One region of the Streptomyces longisporus genome, then DNA from elsewhere that is predicted to be linked to it. Evidence: riboswitches for the same ligand, from Rfam matches in the RefSeq annotation. Region 1 holds a riboswitch; each other region holds the start of a gene.

Region 1 (7,419 bases):
GAGGCGCTCGCCCACACCCGCCGCTCGATACGCACCCCGACCGAACAGATACCGACCCGCACGGAAGCCGACGGGACGACCCCGCGGGCGGCCACCCACGCCATCGTCGCGGACCGGCTGCCGGTGATCGCGGAACGCTTCGGCTGGTACCGGTGACGACGGTCCGGGCACGCGTGCCCGACATCCCGGCACCCCCGGGAAAGAGCAAGCAGGTGTACGGCCGACACCGCGCACCCCCTCGAACCCGCCAAACGCCGACCTCACCCGCGCCAAGGAGGCGCTCGCCCACACCCGCCGCTCGATACGCACCCCGACCGAACAGATACCGACCCGCACGGAAGCCGACGGGACGACCCCGCGGGCGGCCACCGCACCGGTGACGACGATCCGAGCAGAGCAGGGGCACGGCCGACAACGGGCACCCTCTCGAACCCGCCAAGTGTCGGCCTCGCCCGGCGTCACCAGTGGCGACGCAATAGGGTGACCGCGTGGCGAGAGTGCGGTTGAGTGTGGCTGAGCGGCGCGCGGAGTTGCTGCGGGCCGCCATCGGGCAGATCGAGGCGCGGGGTGTGGCGGCGGTCAGGATCGCCGACGTGGCCTCGGCGCTCGGTGTGAGCAACGCGCTGGTGCTGTACCACTTCTCCACCAAGGAAAAGCTGGTCGCCGCCGCGTTCACCTTCGCGGCCGAGGACGACCTCGCGCATCTGCGCAAGCTTCTCGGCCGCCGTACGACGGCGCTGCGGCGACTGCGGTCGGCGGTGCGCTGGTATGCGCCGACGGGCCAGGCCAAGGGCTGGCGGCTGTGGATCGAGGGCTGGGCGGCGGCACTGCGCGAGCCCGCGCTGCAGGAGGTCACACGCGACCTGGACAAGCAGTGGAAGGCGGCGATCGCCGAGGTCGTCGCGGAGGGCGTGGCCGCGGGCGAGTTCCACTGCCCGGACCCGCACGGCGCGGCCCTGCGGCTGACCGCCCTGCTGGACGGGCTCGCCGTGCAGCTGACCTCGTACGCCGGTGCGGTGTCGCGGGCACGGGCGCAGGAGTGGGTGGACGAGGCGCTGGCCCGGGAACTGGGGCTGGAGCGGGCGGCGTTGACGGCTTCGGAGCACTGAGCCCCCGCACTCGGCGGGGGCTCGTGCCACCGGGCCCGTTTCACCTTCACCACCGGCCGCAGCGAGGGCCGCTCCCAAGCCATCACGAGCGCCCCGCCCAGCACGGTTTCAGCCGACCCTCGAACGCCCGTCAGGCCACCGAAGCGATCCGCATCTTGATGTCGTCCGGCGACAGCGCGCCCTTCGCCGTGACGTGGTCCCCTGACGACTCGCCGCGCAGTCGGCGGCCGATCCACGGCACCAGGTACTCGCGCGCCCAGTGCACGTCGTCCCGTCGCACGTCGAGGGTGCCGCGCGGCGGGAGCGGCGGCCAGGGCTGGTCGGGGTCGGCCGGCACCTCGAGACCGAGGACCTGCCCGGCGCGCAGCGCCACACGCGTGTGCCCCTCGGGTGAGAGGTGGAGGCGGTCGCCGTCCCACGCCCTGCGGTCCTGGACGGTCTTCAGGGACCACAGGTCGAGCACGGGACAGCCGTACCGGTCGGCGATGGCCCGGACATGCCCGTTGTAGGTGGCGATCTTGCCGCGCAGGTGCTTGAGCACGGGCACGCCTCGGGTGTCGAAGCCGGTGGTCACCATGACCGTGCCGGCGACTTCGGTGAGCCGGGCCACCGCCCGCTCGAAGCGCTCGGCGACCTCGTCGGGGTCGGTGCCGGGACGGATGATGTCGTTGCCGCCCGCGCAGAAGGAGACCAGGTCCGGCGCCAGTTCGACGGCCTGCGGTACCTGGTCCTCCACGATCTGGTCGAGCAGTTTGCCGCGCACGGCGAGGTTCGCGTACCTGAAGTCGCCCTCGGGCCGCCGGTCGGCGAGAAGCACCGCGAACCGGTCGGCCCAGCCGACGAACGCCCCGTCGGGGCCGGGGTCGCCGACGCCCTCGGTGAAGCTGTCCCCCACCGCAACGTACGACCCGATCACTGATCTGCTGTCACTCTTCGAATCGTCTGCCACATCGACCATGATTCACCTTCGAATGTGACCTACGCGACCGTAGGAAAGGGTTGACGCGCGGTGAGATAAGCCACTTCTAAAGTGTTCGCCAAGCCCGGAATAACCCTCCGACCAGGGATGTTGAGGCGTCAGCGATCGTACGGGGCGAGCCGCCGACCCTGAAGTCGGCGATCCGGAAATGGCTCCAGGTGGTCCGGAACGCGAAGTGCCCCCTTGTATACGGCCGCTGGCCGAAGCCCCGCCGCGCCGGGTGGCGAAGAGGTCGTCCGGGGAGCGGGCGTCACGAACGCAACACAGCACACGTGCGCGCGGCCGGACACACCGAAGGCCGGACCCGGGGATCGGGGTCCGGCCTTCGGCGGTGTGTCAGGCAGGTGGTTGCGAGGGGAGGTCAGCCGACGCCGACGCCCTTCGAGCGGAGGTAGGCGACCGGGTCCACGTCGGAACCGTAGTCGGGCGTGGTGCGGATCTCGAAGTGCAGGTGCGGGCCGGTCACGTTGCCGGTCGCGCCGGAGAGGCCGAGCTGCTGGCCCTCGGCCACGGTCTGGCCGACCGAGACGGAGATCTGGGACATGTGGCCGTACTGGGCGTAGTAGCCGTCGGCGAGCCTGACGACGACCTGGTTGCCGTAGGCGCCGCCCCAGCCCGCGGAGACGACGGTGCCCGCGCCCACGGACTTGATGGAGGTGCCGGTCGGGACGACGAAGTCGACGCCCGTGTGGTACCCGCTGGACCACATGCTGCCGGCCACGTGGTAGCCGGTGCCGATGGTGCCGCCGATCACCGGGAGGGTGAAGCCGGTGGGGGCGGACTCGGAGGCCTTGGTGGCGGTCGCCTTGGCCGCCGACGAGGACGTCTTCGAGGCGGACGAGGACGACGGCTCGGTGGTGTCCGTCGCGGCCTTCCGACCGATCGTCAGCTTCAGGCCCGGGTGGATCAGCGACGGGTCGTCACCGACGGCCCGGCGGTTGTCAGAGTAGAGCCTGTGCCAGCCGCCGGCGACATGCTGTTCCTCGGCGATCTTCGAGAGGTAGTCACCGGTCCGCACCGAATAGGTCCGCACGCCCGCATGGCCGGCGGCACTCTTCTGGGTCGCCTTCTTCTCTACGACCGGAAGGGACTGGACGGCCTTTTTCGAAACCGTCTGGGAAGCGGACTGAGTGGTGGCGGCATGGGCGCCGGTGGCCCCCATGAGCGGGAGAGCGAGTGCGGCGCCACCGGTTCCGGCGACGGCGATGGAGCGGGTGAAGCGCTGGGGCTTCGGGCGGCGGTGCTTACCCTTCGCGGGCATGACGAATTCCTCTCCGGCGCCTGCGAGGTGAGCTGTCGGGTTCGGGCTGGAGATGCCCGGCCGCGCCTGCGACGCGGCTTTACCCCTAGCCGTTCCGGAGACCGGAACAGGCGGTTGTACCTGTGGGTCCCCCGCTCCTGCCGTTCACGGGTGAGTTGTGCGGGCACCGGGCGGCGGCAGGATTGGGCGTCCGTCCGGATTGGTGGCGAACGTAAGCGACCGGGACGCAAGCAAACAAGTGCCGGTTCCCCGTGAATGCGTTTCTATTGATCCCTTGAGAGAAAACCCGGTGACTTTGCGTGAATTCCCCGGTGATCGTCTCCGTCAAACGCCCTTGTGAAGCACCTGAATTACGTGGACATGACGCGCCACGCACCGTCACGGATATGACCCTCCTCACGTACCCCCGCCCCAGGATCCCCTCTTCAGGAGCGAGTTGGAATGAAGGGGCCGAAGGAGCGCCAATCCGGACAGAAGACTCAGATGCGCCGCAGACGGAAAACTGCCGCGTCGAAGTCACCACGCAATCCGGTACGCAGTCCGTGATGCAGCAATACGGCACCGCTATGAATTTCGCCCGTTTCAGGGCATTCATACGAGGCTGTCGGTTCGAGGCCCCGCAGTCGCAGCGCCGGCACGGGCTCGCCATGGCTCTGCGACTGGAGCCAGGCGAGGACGACCGCCTCGCCCCCGCGCACGTACTGCACCGCACTCAGCCCGCCCCGCGGCGGCCGCAGCCGGTAGAGGTCGCCGTGCTGCACCAGCGGCCGGATCTCCTTGTACAGCGCCACCCATTCGCCGGCCTCGGCGAGCTCCTCCTCGGTCCACCGGGTGAGGTCCCCGCCGACCCCGAGCACGCCGGCCATGGAGCTCACGAACCGGAAGCGCAGTGAGCTGATCCGGCCGTTGAGCTGGGTGTTCGGGCTGTCGGTGACCCAGGCGGCCATCACCCGCGCGGGGTGGATCTGGCTGAAGCCGTGCTGGATGGCGAGCCGGTCGAGCGGGTCGGTGTTGTCGGAGGTCCACACCTGGTCCGTACGGCTCATGATCCCGAGGTCGATCCGTCCGCCGCCGCCCGAGCAGGACTCGAAGGCGACATTCGGGTGGGCCGCCCGCAGCCGGTCCAACAGGGCGTACAGGGCTCGGACATGATCGACCCAGAGGCGCTGCGGATAGGGCTCCCCCGGCCAGCCCGCGTCGGTGAAGCAGCGGTTGAAGTCCCACTTCACATAGTCGATCGGGGCGCTGGAGAGGAGCGCGTGGAGCTGCTCCCAGAGGTATTCCTGGACGTCTTCCCGGGCCAGGTTCAGTACGAGCTGGTTGCGGAATTCCGTCCGCTTCCGTCCCGGTTGGAACTGCACCCAGTCGGGGTGGGCGCGATACAGCTCGCTGTCCGGGTTGACCATCTCGGGCTCGACCCAGATGCCGAACTGCATCCCCAGGGCGTGCACATAGTCCGCGAGGGGCTTGAGGCCGTTCGGGAAGCGGTCCCGGTTGACCGTCCAGTCGCCGAGTCCGGCGCGGTCGCTGGTGCGTTTGCCGAACCAGCCGTCGTCGACCACGAACAGCTCGACGCCGATGGCCGCGGCCCGCCGCGCGAGGGCGCCCTGCTGCTCCTCGGAGATGTCGAACTCGGTGGCTTCCCAGGAGTTGAACAGCACCGGCCGGTCCTGGTCGGCGTCCGGGATGACGTGTGCGCGCTGGTAGGCGTGCCAGGCGCGGCTCGCGCCACCGAAGCCGCCGTCGCTCCACAGACCGGCGAAGACGGGGCTCGTGTACGACTCCCCCGGCTCCAGGCGCAGCAGCCCGGAGTCGTCGTAACCGGCGCCGCCGGTGATCTGCACGCGCGCGTCCGGGAGTTGCGCCACCGCGATCCGCCAGGAACCCGACCAGCCCAGAGCGCAGCCGTAGACCTCGCCGCGTTCCTCGGTGGCGTCGGTGTCGAGGGCGACCCAGGGCAGGTGCTGGTGGCCGGTGTGGCCGCGGCGGCTGCCGATGATCTTCTCACCGTAGGTGAGAGGCGAGGCGGTCAGCCGGGACTCGGCGGCCCAGCGGCCGTGCAGCTGGGAAAGCCGCCACTCCTCACGATCGGGCAGCGTCCAGGTCGCGGAGTCGGCCCGCAGCAGCTCCAGGGCGGGCCCCTCGTTGCCGAGGGTCACCCAGCGTTCCACGACGTCGTGCCGCATCCGGTAGTGCAGCGTGATCGCGAGCCCGCCGTCCCGGAAGCCCAGCCGGAGGTGGTCGCCCTCCGCCTCGTACCGCTCGAAGCGCCACTCGGTGCCGCGCCGCTCTTCGCTGCGCACGGACAGGGCGGGCCGCACGAAGCGGGGGCCGCCCTCCACGGGGTACTCCTCGCGCCCGTCGAGCGGGGACTCGAAGGGCCAGTAGTCGGGCAGCGGGCGGACGGCGAGTGCCTCGGCGTCGGCGAGCGCGATCCGGGGGCCCCAGTGCAGGTGCAGCAGCTCGTCGTCCCCGGTCAGGTGGACGGCGTAACTGCTGGCCGGCCCCGAGAGGAGCCACGTACGTCCGTTGTCTGCGATCTCCAGCATCAAGCCCTCACACATTCGAACAGGTGCGACCAATCCGCAACATCATCAAGGCACGTGAGGCCTGGTCGCAACGCCTGTGGACAACTCATTGCCTCAGGAATCCATGTCGTATCGTCGGGAGAGCGCCCGACGACGAGCCGCGCCGGCCGGGCGGACTGGGAGGAGCCCCCGTGACGCAGCAGATCCCGTCGACCGAACCCGAGCTCGCCGGAGTCCGCAACTTCCGTGACGTGGGAGGACTTCCGACGGTGGACGGACGGCGGGTGCGCCACGGGGTGCTGTTCCGCAGCGGCCACCTCGCGCACGCGACCGAGGAGGACGCCGAGTTCCTGTCCTCCCTGGGGCTGCACACGATCTTCGACTTCCGCAATGCGGCGGACCAGAAGCTGGAGGGCCCGGACGTCGAGCTGCCGGGCGTGCGCAATGTGAACCTGCCGCTGTCGGACCCGGCGGACGGCTCCGGGTTCTGGAAGATGGTCCGGGACGGCGAGATCGATCAGCTGCGCGAGCTCCTCGGCGACGGCAAGGCGGCGAACCGCATGATCGTCTCCTACCGCACGATCATCAAGGAGCGCACCGCCGAGCACACGCGCGTGCTGCGCTCGCTCGCCGAGGACAGTCTCCCTGCCCTGATGCACTGCGCAGCGGGCAAGGACCGTGCGGGCCTGTCCATAGCCGTGACACTGCTCGCGCTGGGCGTCGAGCGCGAGGCGATCTTCGCGGACTACCTGGAGTCGAACGCCAAGCACCGCCGCTACAAGGTGCACCGCAGCAGCAGCTCCGCCGCGGCGTACTCCCCCGAGGTGATGGAGCTGCTCAGCCCCCTGTTCGAGGCACGCACCGAGTATCTGACGGCGGCCTTCGAGACGATCGAGGAGACGTGGGGCGACGTCGACACCTATCTGGAGCAGGGCCTGGGGCTCACCCCGGAACTCCGCGAGCTCCTGCGCGAGCGGCTGCTCGACTGATCACTCGGGCCATTGCGCTATTTCGCCCCCACCTCGAACAGCAGGTAGACGAAGGCCGCGAAGAGATGCCCCACCGCGATGTAGATGATCAGACGCACCCACAGGGCGCGGGGGAACTTCTCCTCCATGTTGCTGTTGCTCATGGCATCTCTCCGGTGATCGGGCCCAGGCACAGCGTGGCCGTCGGGCTCTGCAGCAGGGTGTGCACGAACAGGAGCTCCACGCCGTCGGGATCCTGGGCGGCGAGCCGGTGCGGAGTCAGCGAGTCGAAGTGCGCGCTGTCACCGGGGGCGAGCCGGTGCGTGGTGTCCCCGAGGCGCAACCGCAGCCGCCCCTTGAGGACGTACAGCCACTCCTCGCCGGGGTGCACCCGCACGATGTCGCCCTGCGAGCCGTGCGGGACGCGGACCCGCAGGGCCTGCATGCCGCGGCCGGGCGCGCCGGCCTGGAAGTAGGTCCAGCCGCCGGCGACGGTCGGTTCCATGTCGGCGGCGCGCACCACGGCGTCCCGGTCGGCGACCGTCTCGCCGAGCAGCTCGGACACCGTCGTACC
Region 2 (7,419 bases), on a different contig from region 1:
CCCGTCGAAGCCCGTCGCGGTCGCCGCGCCCGCCACGGCGATCGTGAACGCCGTCCGGGCCGGACGGCCGTTGAGCGAGCGCCGACTGGGCTTTCGGTGCGCTGCCACGTGGACTGCCCGTCCTTTCGTACGACCGCCCGTTCCGGGGCGGCTTAGGGGGTGTCCGGCGGATCAGCTCGGCGTCGCGGGGTCTGGCACGCACATCTGCCGCGTTGTCGTCGGTTGCCGACGCTCCGCGTCGACGCCCTCCTCCGCCTTGCAGCTGCACGCACCAGACCCCGGACACCCCCTCCGCGTCCGGCGGCGGCCCGCACAGGGGGAGCGGGCCGCCGCCGGACCTTCTCGGCGGTGGTGGCCGGCTGCCGCCCCTGGCCCGGGCGGCGGTGGGGAGCCGGTCACCTGGTGGAGGACGCTAAACCTGTCTGTATCGGCTCGGTAACGCGATGTGCGGAAGTGCCCCGGGTGGATCGCCGGGTGACCGTATGCGGCCGTGATCCAGGACTTGCGCCGTCGACTTCACGCAGTGCGCTGACCGATGTGACGGTTCCGGGACACGTGCGGGTGAGGGAGTGCTATGGGCCGCATATATGCAGGATCCACCGATGAAGGCCGGGGCGGTGTCCGGCGCCCCGTGCGCCCCTGTTTAAGCTCCGGCCTCATGGACGTACTCATCCATCTCTTCGTCGGCCTGCACATCATCGGCATCGCCGCGCTCCTCGGCGGCTTCTTCACCCAGATGAAGGCGATGGGCCGCGGCGAGGCCCGCTTCGTCCCGGCGATGCTGCACGGCGCGCTGACGATGCTGGTCACCGGCGCGATCCTGGTCGGCCTCAACCAGGCCGACGACCATCACATCAACACCCTCAAGATCGGGATCAAGCTGGCCCTGCTGATCGTGATCCTCGGCCTGGTCTATGTGAAGCGGGACGACGAGAAGATCGACAAGGGCCTGTTCGGGCTGGTGGGCGCGCTCACCACGACAAACATCTTCATCGCGGTGCTGTGGACCTGATGCCGGCACTGGCTGCGGCGACGGCCCCCGCGGCAACGGCCAGCCATGCCGCCACCGCGATCCACAACAGCACCTGCCCGGGCCCCTTCAGCCACCGGGCCTCGAAGACGGCGGCGACTGACAGCACGGCCGTCGCCGTCATCCCCAGCGGGAAGACGGTCGCCCAGCGCCGCACGTCGTAGCCGCGCCGCGGCCGGACCGCCTCGGCGACGAGCAGCACGGCGTACCAGGCCAGGTCGAGCACGACCAGCGCCACGGTGACGGCGCGCAGGACACCGCGGTCGTCGTCGTCCCACAGGTAAAGGCGCGCGCTGTCCGCCGCGATGAGCCTCGCTCCGGCGAGCGCCGAGATGGCGAGCGCGCCGCCCGCCACCCACTGGTCGCCCAGCCCTTCCGTCACCTGTCGCAGATCGAACAGGGCCAGCACGCAGCAGTACAGGACGAGCCCGAGCCAGAACAGTGCGAGCGCCGCGTGTGCGAGCCATGCCGTCGCCTCGGCCCCGGCGAGTGTGGCGCCGAGCACCGCGAGCCCCTGCGTGGCCACGCTGCACAGGAACACCGCGCCGGGCATGTGACGCCGCCAGTGCCGTGCGACCTGCACCAGCAGCAGCGGCCACAGCACGGCAGCCAGCGCGAGCAGGGCCTCGGCGAGGGTCTGCCGTCCGAGGGCCGAGAACCCGGTCCCGAGGACGGTGGTCGCCGCGACGGCGGTCAGCGCCCCCGGCGTCCCCGCCTCCGCCCGCCACCTCTGCGGTTCCCGCACCAGCCGGACGCCGAAGCCCGCCGCAAGCACCGCCCAGGAGACACAGGCCAGTCCCAGGGCGACCCGCGACAGCACCTCGTACCCCGTCAGATGCAGTCCGAGCGACACACTGCCGGTCGCCATCACGGCGGCCCCGGCCGCCGGCGAACGCTGCGCCCACCAGGCGCGGAGGAAGGTCGGGCCGGACATGGGGCCGATGCTAAGGAGTGCGGCGCGGGTTGAGGGCGGGCCACGCGCGCGTGCATCACAAACTGCCCCGCACGCGCGCGTGTCCTGCCCCCTGGCGTCTCAGGCGGGCCGCACCACGCTGTGGATGATCGATTCGCCGCCGTAGTAGATCGACTCCTCGCGGACGTACGCGCCGGGCTTCGGGGCGTGGATCATCATGCCGTTGCCGATGTAGACGCCGACGTGGCTGATGTCGTCGTAGAAGAAGATCAGGTCGCCGGGCTGCGCGTCGGTCAGCGAGACCGTGGTGCCGGCGTTGACCTGGTCGTAGGTGGTGCGCGGGAGGGAGACGCCGGCGGCCTTCCAGGCGGCCTGGGTGAGGCCTGAGCAGTCGTAGGACTCGGGGCCGGTGGCGCCCCAGACGTACGGCTTGCCGATCTGCGCGCGGGCGAAGGCGAGCGCCTTCTCGGCCTTGGTGGCGTACGAGGAGTCGCCGGCGGAGGTGGATCCCGATCCCGAGGCGGAGCCGCCGTCCTGGGCCGCGGCCGCTTCCTCGGCCTTCTTCGCCGCCTGCTGTTTCGCCAGCTCAGCGGCCTTGCGGGCGGCCGCCTCCTCCTGCTGCTTCTGGATCGCCGCGAGCCGCGCCTTCTCCTCGGCGGTCAGCTTCGACAGCAGCTCGCGCGCGTCGGAGAGTTTCTTCTGCACCGTGGACTTGGCGATCTGCAGGTCGCTCTGTGTCGCGGTCAGCGTCTCGAGGCTCCTGGAGGCCTCCTGACGCTTCTTCATCGTCGCGGACTCCTCGGTGAAGTACTCGTCGACCGCGCTCTTCTGACGGGAGGTCAGCCGTCCCATCAGCTGTGTCTGGTCGAAGTAGTCCTGCGGGGAGTCCGCGAGCAGGAAGGTCGCCGTGTCGGGTGCGGCGGCTCCGGTCCGGTACTGGGCCGCGGCGAAGGATCCGAGCCGGTCCCGCTCCTCGTTGAGCTTCTGAGTGCGCCTGGCGACGTCGTCGAGGAGCGTGTCGACGTTCTTGCGCTGCTTCGCGGTCTTCTCTTTGGCCGCGTTGTACTTCTCAGTGGCCGACTCCGCCTGGCGGTAGAGGTCGTCGACCTTCTTCTCGACCTCTTCGAGGCTGGGCTTGCCGTCGGCGGCGGGGGCGGCGTTCGCCGACTGGGACAGCAGGGCCACCGAGGTGAGGGCGGCCGTGGCGAGGGCGGGGGTGCGTATGCCTGCTACGCGCGTACCCGCGGGGCGCGACTTGCGGTGCGACGCCAAGGGAGGCGACTCCTTCCATGCTCCGCCTACCGAGTTAGCTGTCGGGTTCGGGCGGGTGGTTCGGAAGGGTTGCCCTACGGTCCGTGCCCCGAAAGGGAGGAGGACCGATCACCCCAAGGTCGGTGTGGGTCCCCGGCTCCGGATGCGCGGCGGCGCCCCGGACTCGGCGGAGGCCGCGCGGCCCGGCGACGTTCGCCGGTGGGGGTCGTGCGGCCTGCCGGAACGGTAGCCAACTCGTGTGGCCCCTGTGAAGGTTGATGTTCGATATGCCCGATACATTTTCGTGACCTTCGGTCAGCGGGTCGGACGCGGTCGTCAATCCGGGAGGATGTGCGGCGTCTTGGGGGTATTTCCGCAGGAGCGGCGGCCCCACTCGCTTCGGTCCGTGTCTCCACCTGTTCGATTACGGTACGTGACGGCGCCGTTCCGGAGGGCGAGAGGGCGAGCCCGCCAATTCCGGCGATGTTCTCGGGGCGGCGGCGGGCTGTCAGTGGGGCACCCTAGACTCGGAGAGCGATGAGCAGCCTCTTTGACGACAGCTTCCTGGCGAACCTCCAGGCCCCCCGGGGGCACGAGGAGGAACCTCCGCCGCCGCCCGAGGACGATCACGGACCGGAGCCGGTTCCGGACGATCTGTTCGGCGGGAAGTTCGACGTGCCACCGGACCGGGAGGCCTACTACCGCAACGGCGCCCTGCGCCCTGCGCTCGACCCGGCCGCGCTCCTGGACGGGCTGAACGAGAACCAGCGCGCGGCCGTCGTCCACTCCGGCTCCCCGCTGCTCATCGTGGCCGGCGCCGGCTCCGGCAAGACCCGCGTGCTCACCCACCGCATCGCCTACCTCCTGGGCGAGCGGAACGTGCATCCGGGCCAGGTCCTCGCGATCACCTTCACCAACAAGGCCGCGGGCGAGATGAAGGAGCGCGTCGAGCAGCTCGTCGGCCCGCGCGCGAACGCGATGTGGGTGATGACCTTCCACAGCGCGTGCGTGCGCATCCTGCGGAGGGAGTCGAAGAAGCTCGGCTTCACCTCCTCCTTCTCGATCTACGACGCGGCCGACAGCAAGCGCCTGATGGCCCTGGTCTGCCGCGACCTGGACCTCGACCCCAAGCGCTACCCGCCGAAGTCCTTCAGTGCCAAGATCTCGAACCTGAAGAACGAGCTGATCGACGAGGAGGACTTCGCCGCCCAGGCCGCCGACGGCTTCGAGAAGACCCTCGCCCAGGCCTACGCCATGTACCAGTCGCGGCTGCGCGAGGCGAACGCCCTCGACTTCGACGACCTGATCATGACCACGGTCAATCTGCTGCGCGCCTTCCCGGACGTCGCCGAGCACTACCGCCGCCGCTTCCGGCACGTCCTCGTCGACGAGTACCAGGACACCAACCACGCCCAGTACGCGCTCGTACGGGAACTCGTCGGCACCGGGGCGCACGACGAGGACGTACCGCCGAACGAGTACGACCTCCAGCCCGCCGAACTGTGCGTCGTGGGCGACGCCGACCAGTCGATCTACGCCTTCCGCGGTGCGACGATCCGCAACATCCTCCAGTTCGAGGAGGACTACCCGGACGCGACGACGATCCTGCTGGAGCAGAACTACCGCTCCACCCAGACGATCCTCTCCGCGGCCAACGCGGTCATCGAGCGCAACGAGTCCCGCCGCCCCAAGAACCTGTGGACGAACGCGGGTGCGGGCGCCCGCATCACCGGTTACGTCGCCGACACGGAGCACGACGAGGCGCAGTTCGTCGCCGACGAGATAGACCGTCTCACGGACGCCGGCGAGACGAAGGCCTCAGACGTCGCCGTCTTCTACCGCACCAACGCCCAGTCCCGTGTCTTCGAAGAGGTCTTCATCCGCGTCGGCCTGCCCTACAAGGTCGTCGGCGGTGTCCGCTTCTACGAGCGCAAGGAGGTCAGGGACGTCCTGGCCTATCTGCGGGTGCTGGCCAACCCCGAGGACTCGGTGCCGCTGCGCCGCATCCTCAACGTCCCCAAGCGCGGTATCGGCGACCGCGCGGAGGCGATGATCGACGCCCTCGCCCAGCGGGAGAAGATCAGCTTCCCGCAGGCGCTGCGCCGCGTCGACGAGGCATACGGCATGGCCGCGCGGTCGGCCAACGCCGTCAAGCGGTTCAACACACTGATGGAGGACCTCCGGACGATCGTCGAGTCCGGCGCGGGCCCGGCGACCGTCCTGGAGGCGATCCTCGAACGCACCGGCTACCTCGCCGAGCTGCAGGCCTCCACCGACCCGCAGGACGAGACCCGCATCGAGAACCTCCAGGAACTCGCCGCCGTGGCCCTGGAGTTCGAGCAGGAGTCCGGTGAGGGCGAGGAGCCCGGCTCTCTCGCCGACTTCCTGGAACGCGTCGCGCTCGTCGCCGACTCCGACCAGATCCCCGACGAGGACGAGGACGGCTCCGGAGTCATCACCCTGATGACCCTGCACACCGCCAAGGGCCTCGAGTTCCCGGTCGTCTTCCTCACCGGCATGGAGGACGGCGTCTTCCCGCACATGCGCGCCCTCGGCCAGACCAAGGAACTGGAGGAGGAGCGGCGGCTCGCCTACGTCGGCATCACACGCGCGCGTGAGCGGCTGTATCTGACCCGGTCGTCGCTGCGCAGCGCGTGGGGGCAGCCGTCGTACAACCCGCCCTCCCGGTTCCTGGAGGAGATCCCGGCACAGCACGTGGACTGGAAGCGGACGGGTGCCACGGCCCCGGTCTCCTCCGGCCCGGCGTCGGGCCTGGCCGCCTCCTTGTCGTCCTCCCGCTCGCGCTCGTCGGCGTCGGGCGCGTCCGGCTTCGCCACGAGCCGCGCCTCCGAGAAGCCGGTGGTCTCGCTGGCGGTGGGCGACCGGGTCACACACGACCAGTTCGGACTCGGCACGGTCGTGGCCGTGAAGGGCACGGGCGGCAACGCCGAGGCGACGATCGACTTCGGCGACACCAAGCCGAAGCGCCTGCTGCTGCGGTACGCACCGGTCGAGAAGCTGTAACGGGACCTGGGGGATCCTGGGGGCGCAGCCCCCAGTTCTCCTACGTCGGGTCCAGCCCGTGACTCCGCAGCCAGGGCAGCGGGTCGATCGCCGAACCCCCGGCCGGGCGGACCTCGAAGTGCAGGTGCGGGCCGGTCGAGTTGCCGGAGTTCCCGGAGTACGCGATCGGGTCGCCGGCCTTGACCGTGGTACCGGAGGCGACGCGATAGCTGGAGAGGTGGCAGTACCACGTCTCCGTGCCGTCCTTCGCGGTCACTATCATCATGTTCCCGTACGCACTGTTCCACTGCGTGCGGACGGTGCCGTCGGTCGCGGCCATCACCGTCGTGCCGTAGGAGACCGGGAAGTCGATGCCGGTGTGCACGGACATCCAGTTGATGCCGGCCTGGCCGAAGTAGGCGCTGAGCCCCTTCTGGGTGACCGGAAGGACGTACTTCGGGCGCATCCGCTCCTTGCGGGCCGCCTCCGCTGCCGCCTTCTTCTTCTCGGCCTCCTGCTGCGCCTTGAGGTCGATGCGCTCCTGCGTACGGCTGGCCCGGTCGGCGAAGTCGTCGGCGCCCGCGGAGAGGCTGCGGAGCTGGGTGTCCAGCTTGTTGTTGGCGGCGGATGGTTTCACCGCCTGTGCGTCCGACGCGGTCGTCGAGGTGCCCTGGTCGCCGGTGAAGGTGCCCACGGAGGCGGCGGCGATACCGGCCACGCCCATCACACACGCCGAGGGCACGGCGATGGTCAGCAGCGCGGACCGCTTGGCGGGTGCGCGGCGGCGGGAACGGGCCCCGCTGCGCGAGCCCGAGCGCGACGCCGGAGTCGACGTGACCTCTTCCTGCTCGTCGAGGAGCGGGGCCACCGAGGGCAGCTCCCCGGTGGAGTCCGGCTGGCCGCCGTCCGCGGCGGATTCGGCGTAGGAACCGTGCTCGGCCTGCTGCTCGTAGTCGCCGGCGGGTCCGGCGGTAGCGGTGGTGTCGTCGGCCTCCGGGCCCTCGGAGTTCCACTGCGTGGCGTCGTATGCGCCGGTGTCGAAGGCCTGGGTGCCCCATTCCCACTGCTGTGTCTGGTCGGCGTGACCGCCCGGATGGTCGGGCTGCAGCCAGGCGTTCGCATCCCACTGGCCCGAGGCGTCATGCCCGGTGGCCTGCGGCGGGATGACGGAAAGGGGCTGGTGGTCGGTGGTCCAGACGCTCGTGTCGTACACGCCGGTGTC
Region 3 (7,419 bases), on a different contig from region 1:
GACGTTCGTGTACCAGGGGCGGTGGCCCGCGCCCTGCTCGAAGCGCGACTGCTTGGCCACGCTCGGGTCGATCACGACGTAGCTCGTCTCCCCGGGCAGCACATAGTGCAGCCGCAGCCGGATCTGCTGCTCGGCGTACTCGTCGTCCTGCCAGCGCGCCTTGAGGTCGCGCAGCTGCTCGACCCGCGCCCTGGCCTGCTCCCGCTGCCGCTGGAGATCGGCGATCTGGGAGCGCTGGGAGACGTACTGCCTTATGGGGTACGCCAGCGCCACCACCATCGAGCACAGCACCAGGGCGAGCAGCGCCGCCCGGCCGGTCAGCCGCGACCGGCGGGCCTGCCGCTTGGTCTGGGAGCGGTAGACCCGGGCCGCCGTCTGCTCGCCGAGCAGCCTGATCCTGGTCGCGGTGGAGAACCGGTCCCGGTCCTTCACGGCCATGTCCCCGCCTCCCGTCACACGTGTACGTCCCCGCACACGGTACGGGACCGGTACGGGGACGTACGTACGACTGGCTAAGGCTTAGCCCAGGATGGGTCAGCCCTGGAGCCTTTGCTCAGCCCTTGAAGCGGGGGAACGCGCTGCGGCCCGCGTACTCCGCGGCGTCGTCGAGGATCTCCTCGATGCGCAGCAGCTGGTTGTACTTGGCGACACGGTCCGAGCGGGCCGGGGCGCCGGTCTTGATCTGGCCGCAGTTCACCGCGACGGCGAGGTCGGCGATGGTGACGTCCTCGGTCTCGCCGGAGCGGTGGGACATCATGCACTTGAAGCCGTTGCGCTGGGCCATCTCGACGGCGTCCAGGGTCTCGGTGAGCGAGCCGATCTGGTTCACCTTGACGAGCAGGGCGTTGGCGGTGCCCTCCTCGATGCCGCGGGCCAGGCGCTCCGGGTTGGTGACGAACAGGTCGTCGCCGACGATCTGGACCTTGTCGCCCAGCTTGTCGGTGATGACCTTCCAGCCGGCCCAGTCGTCCTCGAACAGCGGGTCCTCGATGGAGACGAGCGGGTAGGCCGCCACGAGCTCCTCGTAGTACTCGGTCATCTCGGCGGCCGAGCGGGACTTGCCCTCGAACTCGTACTTGCCGTCCTTGTAGAACTCGGACGCGGCGACGTCGAGCGCGAGCGCGATCTGCTCGCCGGGGGCGTAGCCGGCCTGCTTGATGGCCTCGATGATGAGGTCGAGCGCGGCGCGGTTGGACTCCAGGTTCGGGGCGAAGCCGCCCTCGTCGCCGAGGCCGGTGGACAGGCCCTTGGTCTTCAGCACCTTCTTGAGGGTGTGGTAGACCTCGGCGCCCCAGCGCAGGGCCTCGGAGAAGGACTCCGCGCCGATGGGGGCGATCATGAACTCCTGGATGTCCACGTTGGAGTCGGCGTGCGAGCCGCCGTTCAGGATGTTCATCATCGGCACCGGCAGCAGGTGCGCGTTCGGGCCGCCCAGGTAGCGGAAGAGCGGCAGGTCGCTGGCCTCGGAGGCGGCGTGGGCGACGGCGAGGGAGACGCCGAGGATGGCGTTGGCGCCGAGGGAGCCCTTGTTGTCGGTGGCGTCCAGGTCGAACATGGCCTGGTCGATCAGGCGCTGCTCGGTGGCGTCGTAGCCGACCAGCTCCGGGCCGATCTGCTCGATGACGGCGAGGACGGCCTTCTCGACACCCTTGCCCTGGTAGCGGTTGGGGTCACCGTCGCGGAGCTCGATGGCCTCGAAGGCGCCCGTGGAGGCGCCGGACGGGACGGCGGCACGACCCGTGCTGCCGTCGTCGAGGCCGACCTCGACCTCGACCGTGGGGTTGCCTCGGGAGTCCAGGATTTCCCGGGCTACGACGACGTCGATGGACGGCACGAGCATCTCCTTCTTGGATGTGACACGGCTACGGCAGTAGCGCGGTGGCTCTGCGGGATGAGCCTAACCGCCCAAGGCCGATCGGCCACGCTGCCGACCACCTCTTGGGCAGAACCGAGAGTAAATTGTTTCCGAACGGAACAAAGAGGGGGAGCAAAAAGAACCCCGCCCCGGTGCGTACGGGGGAACACGCACCGGAGCGGGGAGCCCGTGGGGGACGGGGGTGGCTCTAGCCCTGCATCACTTCAGGTGCAGCTGCTGGCCCGGGTAGATGAGGTTGGCGTCCTCGACGATGCCCTTGTTCAGCTTGAACAGCTGCTGCCAGCCGCCCTTGACGCCGTGCTTCTCGGCGATCGAGCTGAGGGTGTCGCCCTTGACGACCTTGTACTCGCCGTCGCCCTTCTTGACCTTCTTGCCGGTCGGGGTGGTGACGGTCTTCGTGCTCTTCGTGCTCTCGGTCTTGGCGGCCGGGCGCTCGGCGGAGCGGGAGGCGGCCTGCGAGTCGGTGGAGCGGTTGGTGTTCATGCTGGGGGCGCTGCCGTTGTAGGCGGCACCGGACAGGCCCGTGCCGCAGACCGGCCAGGCGCCCTTGCCCTGCGCGGCGAGGACCTTCTCGGCGACGGCTATCTGCTGCGCCTTGGAGGCCTGGTTGGCCTGCGGGGCGTAGGCGGTGCCGCCGTACGCGGCCCAGGTGGAGGCGGAGAACTGCAGGCCGCCGTAGTAGCCGTTCCCGGTGTTGATGGCCCAGTTGCCGCCGGACTCGCACTGGGCGACCGTGTCCCACTCGGAGGCGGTGGCGGCGGAGGCGTTGCCGGCCGCCATCAGCGGAGCGGCGATGGCGACACCGGTGACGCCGGCCAGCGCGGCGGCGCGGGTGGCCTTGGACGGACGACGGTGCTTGCCCTTACCGGAAAACAGCATGGTTCGATCCCCTCACCGACGCCTGCGAGGTGAGCTGTCGGGTTCGGGCCGGTTGAGTTGCCCGGCCGTGCTCTCGCTCTCACGAGACACGGCTACACCCCTAGCCGCCCGTCAACTGCCCGGGCAGGCACCTACCTTGGGTCCCCCGCTCCTGCCTACGGCGCTTTACGCGACGACTGTTCCCGTACGGCCGCTGGCAGGATTCGGCGTTGCGGCAGCCGGGGCTCGTGTTGACGAGCGGTGACGACGGTAGACACGCGATCCGTCGAATTTCAAAGACGATCAGGGCTTCTGAGACTCATCCCACACTTTCACCAATCCGGACATTCAGTGGCGAAGTGTGACGTGAACTCCCGTTGTTTTTCGCCCTATTCGGCACCGAGTTTCAGGGTCTGACCGGCGAAGATGTGGTTCGGGTCGGTACCGATGGCGTCCTTGTTCGCGGCGTAGAGCGCACGCCACCCGCCGTCCAGGCCAAGGGAGTCGGCGATGGAGGCGAGAGTGTCGCCGGCATGGACGGTGTACGTGTCGTGCGTGCCGCCGTCCGTCTTGGTCTTGTCGGCGGCCTTGCCGGCCGTCTCGTCGGCGCTGGCGCCACGGTGGCGGCCGGTGCCGGTCGTGCCGGTGTCGACGAGGGTCCAAGTGGACGCCGGAGGCTCGGGATTGTCCGAGTCGTCCACCTTCGCCTTGTCTGTCGACGAGTTGTCGGCGCCCTGTGGGTTACCTGTGGCCTTCTTGGACGGAGAGGTGGACGGCGAGGCGGATGTGCCGGATTCGGTGGAGTTGTCCGTCGCGCTCGCGGAGGTCGAAGGGGAGGCACTGGAGGACGAGCCGGAGGACGAATCCGACGAAGAGGACCCATCGGAAGCGCTGCCCGAGGAGTTGGACAGACCCGTGGAGTCGGATGCCCCGGATGAATCGGACGAACCGGAACCGCCGCCCAGCACACCGGTGTCGATGGCGGCCGAGCCCGAGTCCTTGGTGAGCCCGGAGGTCAGTCCGCAGGTGTGGAAGGCGCCGACACCCTGGTCGTCCAGGAGCTTCTCGGCGACGGCTATCTGCTGGTTGCGGCTGGCGAGGTCGGCCCTCGGGGCATAGTCGAGGCCGCCGTACTTCTCCCAGTTCTCCTGGGTCAACTTGAGCCCGCCGTAGAACCCGTTGCCGCTGTTCTCGCTCCAGGAGCCGCCGGTCTCGCACTGGGCGACCTTGTCCCACGTGGTGCCGTCGGCGGCGCTGGCGCCGCCCGCGGCGAAGAGCGGGATCGCGATGGCGGAGCCGGTCACTCCGGCCGCGACGAGGATGGCCGGAGCCTGACGGGGGCGACGGTGTCGACCGTTCCCGGAGAGCATGCGGAGGCCTTTCGCGAGACAGCAATGACCGCGCGGCACATGACACCGACAGGCGTTCGATACCGCCGCGCTGGTCCGTGAACGTAGCCGGTGCCGATCACTTGTCACAAGTTAATGCCGCGTAGATCACGTGAAGATCACAGACTTGAACGCGCATCATCTTTGGCCCGTTCGCTGCGGCGGTCCATCCACCTGCGGGCTCCCGATACGGTCGTCCTGTGAACGTCCCGAACACCGCTCCCGAACTCTTCACCTGGGAATTCGCCGGCGACCCGTATCCGGCCTACGCCTGGCTGCGCGAGCACTCCCCCGTCCACTGGACGAAACTTCCCAGCGGGGTCGAGGCCTGGCTGGTGACCCGGTATGCCGACGCACGTCAGGCGCTCGCGGACGGGCGGCTCTCGAAGAACCCCGAGCATCACGCCGAGGACGCGCAGGGCAAGAGCAGGACCGGTATTCCGGGTGAGCGCAGCGCCAATCTCATGACGCATCTGCTCAATATCGACCCACCGGACCACACCCGGCTGCGCCGCCTCGTCTCCAAGGCGTTCACCCCCCGGCGGGTGGCCGAATTCGCGCCGCGGGTGCAGGAGTTGACGGACGACCTCATCGACCGGTTCGCGCCGCACGGCGAGGCCGATCTCATCCACGACTTCGCCTTCCCCCTCCCCATCTATGCGATCTGCGATCTGCTCGGCGTCCCGCGCGAGGACCAGGACGACTTCCGCGACTGGGCGGGGATGATGATCCGGCACGGCGGCGGCCCGCGCGGCGGCGTCGCCCGCTCCGTGAAGAAGATCCGCGGCTATCTCGCCGAACTCATCCACCGCAAGCGGGGCGACCTCGGCGAGGACCTGATCTCGGGCCTCATCCGCGCCTCCGACCACGGCGAGCACCTGACCGAGAACGAGGCCGCCGCGATGTGCTTCGTGCTGCTCTTCGCCGGCTTCGAGACCACCATCAACCTGATCGGCAACGGGACCTATGCGCTGTTGCGCAATCCCGGGCAGCGGCAGCGGCTCCAGGAGTCGATCGGGCGCGGTGAGAGCGCACTGCTCGACACCGGTATAGAGGAGCTGCTCCGCTACGACGGCCCGGTGGAACTGGCCACCTGGCGCTTCGCCACCGAGCCGCTGACCATCGGCGGGCAGCGCATCGCCACCGGCGACCCGGTCCTGGTGGTCCTGGCCGCGGCGGACCGCGACCCGGCCCGGTTCTCGGAGCCCGACACGCTCGATCTCTCCCGCCGGGACAACCAGCACCTCGGATACGGCCACGGCATCCACTACTGTCTCGGCGCCCCGCTGGCCCGTCTCGAAGGCCGCACCGCCCTGGAGACGCTGCTGCGCCGCCTGCCCGATCTCGAACTGGCCGCCGACCCCGCCGAGCTGCGCTGGCGGGGCGGGCTCATCATGCGGGGGCTACGAGACCTGCCCGTGCGCTTCACCGCCACCTGACCGGCTCCGGCCCTCCGTCTCCTTGATCGCGTCCCGGTAGGTGCGGGCGGCCGCCCGCAGCGCGGCCTCCGGGTCCACGCCCTCCGCCTCGGCGCGCACCGCCAGCGCGAGCAACTCGTACCCCACGCCCTCGGCTTGGGGCAGCGGAACCGCAAGGCCCGCCGTCCGCACCCGCGACGCCAGCTTCGCCGCGAGGGCCAGGCCCGGCTGGCCCAGCGGTATGCCCTCCGTCACCGAGGTGCGCTGCTTCTCGACCGCCTTGGTGCGCAGCCAGTGCTCCTTGACCTCCTCGGGCGTGGCGGCGGTCTCGTCGCCGAAGACGTGCGGGTGGCGGTGGATGAGCTTGGTGACGATGCCGGCGGCCACGTCGTCGACGGAGAAGGGGGCGTCCGGGTCCTCCTCGGCGATCCGGGCGTGGAAGACCACCTGGAGCAGGACGTCGCCCAGTTCCTCGCGCAGTTCGTCGCGGTCGCCCTCCTCGATCGCCTCGACGAGTTCGTACGCCTCCTCGATGCCGTACTTCGCCAGGCCCTTGTGGGTCTGCCGGGACGACCAGGGGCACTCGGCGCGGATGCGGTCCATGACCTGGACGAGGTCCAGGAGGCGGGCGCCCGGGAGGTCGTAGGAGGCGGGGAGCAGCTCCAGCTCCGGCATCTGTATCCGTCCGGAGCCGGCGAGGCGGGCCAGGCCGTCGGTGAGGGCCGGCTCGCCCTCGCCGGTAGCGACCACGACGACCGTACGGCCGCCGGCACAGGTGCCGACCAGCTCCTCGGCGGTGGGGGCGGCCTCGTCGACCCGTATGCCCGCCTCCCGCAGATACGGCAGCTGCGGGTGGGCGCCGTCCGAGCACAGCACGCGGTCGGCGGCGTGCAGGGCCTGCCAGGCGGGCCAGGACAGCAGGCCGGGCGCGACACGGTGGCTGGTGGTGAGCAGGACGATGCGGCCGGGGGCCGGTTCCGAGCTGGTTGCGTTCACGATCCGAACGTAACGCACCCCGCCGACAGCCCCCGAAGTTGTCCACAGGGCTGTGGTCCGCCGGGCCGCGGTCCCAGGGGCGGCGGCCCTGGAGGCCCGTTACGCCGTCTGCTGCGTCCCGGTCGCCGTGACCTCGCGCACCCACGGGGTCTTCGCGTCGACACGGCTGCTCTTCTGGACGTCCCAGGTGCCGTAGCGCGGGTTCAGGTCGACGTGGAGCTCCTTGGACGCCTTGGACAGGGCGTTCCAGAAGGCCGGCTTGCTGGTGTCGGCGCCGAGGGCCTGGGCCAGCTTCTGGGCCTCGAGCTGGAGGCGCAGGTTCTCGTCCAGGCGCTGCGGGGCGACCCCGTACTGCTGGAGCCAGGCCGCCTGCAGGGCCTTGGAGCCGCCGACCTGCTGCTCGAGGCCGGTGCGCATCTGCTGGACCTCCCTGGGCGTGACGCTCACGCCCGCGTCCTGGGCGGCCCGGTGCAGCACCTGGTCGATGACCATTCCGTGCAGGGTGTCGCGGGTGAGGCTCGCGGTCTGCGAGACGGCCTGCTTGTACTGCGCGTCGTCCTTCACGGCCGCCCGCTGCGCCGCGCGCACCTCGTTCACCCGGGTCTGAAGCTGCGCCACGGTGATCCGCTGACCGCCGACGACGGCTGCCGCACCGGGGTGCGCATCGCTTCCGCAGGCGGTCAGGACGGGGGCCGCGGCGGCGATCGCGGCGGTGAGGACGAGCGCGGTGCGACGGCGGCGGTGCAAGGAAGCCTCCCGAGGAGATTGTGCGACGGTGCACAAAGTCTTGCGGTGATCGATGGTAGGCAGTGGGTCGGCTGTGGCCAACCCATTCGACCAACGATTCACCGCGACTTCGGGCACCGCCGCGCCTCCGCGGGGG

Evidence for each region. A riboswitch is a leader RNA that binds a small molecule or an ion and turns the genes downstream of it on or off. The one in region 1 is predicted to bind cyclic di-AMP.
Region 2: it holds a riboswitch for cyclic di-AMP, as region 1 does, so the genes downstream of both, ABD355_RS33135 (C40 family peptidase) here and ABD355_RS12825 (M23 family metallopeptidase) in region 1, are expected to answer to the same signal.
Region 3: it holds a riboswitch for cyclic di-AMP, as region 1 does, so the genes downstream of both, ABD355_RS21595 (transglycosylase family protein) here and ABD355_RS12825 (M23 family metallopeptidase) in region 1, are expected to answer to the same signal.

Annotation. Positions count from the first base shown of each region.
Region 1 covers NZ_BAAASG010000007.1:272,860-280,278, reverse strand. Annotated here, with positions in the region: partial or broken gene ABD355_RS12840 (glutamate dehydrogenase) at 1-156, shown strand, start outside; gene ABD355_RS12835 (TetR/AcrR family transcriptional regulator) at 489-1,109, shown strand; gene ABD355_RS12830 (SGNH/GDSL hydrolase family protein) at 1,240-2,025, opposite strand; gene ABD355_RS12825 (M23 family metallopeptidase) at 2,450-3,349, opposite strand; cyclic di-AMP (ydaO/yuaA leader) riboswitch at 3,354-3,512, opposite strand; gene ABD355_RS12820 (alpha-galactosidase) at 3,829-5,898, opposite strand; gene ABD355_RS12815 (tyrosine-protein phosphatase) at 6,069-6,866, shown strand; gene ABD355_RS12810 (DUF6126 family protein) at 6,884-7,009, opposite strand; gene ABD355_RS12805 (helix-turn-helix domain-containing protein) at 7,006-7,419, opposite strand, start outside.
Region 2 covers NZ_BAAASG010000016.1:240,225-247,643, reverse strand. Annotated here, with positions in the region: gene ABD355_RS33150 (C40 family peptidase) at 1-108, opposite strand, end outside; gene ABD355_RS33145 (hypothetical protein) at 659-1,012, shown strand; gene ABD355_RS33140 (tellurite resistance/C4-dicarboxylate transporter family protein) at 990-1,964, opposite strand; gene ABD355_RS33135 (C40 family peptidase) at 2,064-3,215, opposite strand; cyclic di-AMP (ydaO/yuaA leader) riboswitch at 3,224-3,377, opposite strand; gene pcrA (DNA helicase PcrA) at 3,732-6,218, shown strand; gene ABD355_RS33125 (M23 family metallopeptidase) at 6,259-7,419, opposite strand, start outside.
Region 3 covers NZ_BAAASG010000010.1:101,416-108,834, forward strand. Annotated here, with positions in the region: gene ABD355_RS21585 (FtsB family cell division protein) at 1-438, opposite strand, end outside; gene eno (phosphopyruvate hydratase) at 554-1,840, opposite strand; gene ABD355_RS21595 (transglycosylase family protein) at 2,075-2,755, opposite strand; cyclic di-AMP (ydaO/yuaA leader) riboswitch at 2,760-2,928, opposite strand; gene ABD355_RS21600 (transglycosylase family protein) at 3,124-4,104, opposite strand; gene ABD355_RS21605 (cytochrome P450 family protein) at 4,323-5,561, shown strand; gene ABD355_RS21610 (nucleoside triphosphate pyrophosphohydrolase) at 5,526-6,536, opposite strand; gene ABD355_RS21615 (SurA N-terminal domain-containing protein) at 6,636-7,283, opposite strand.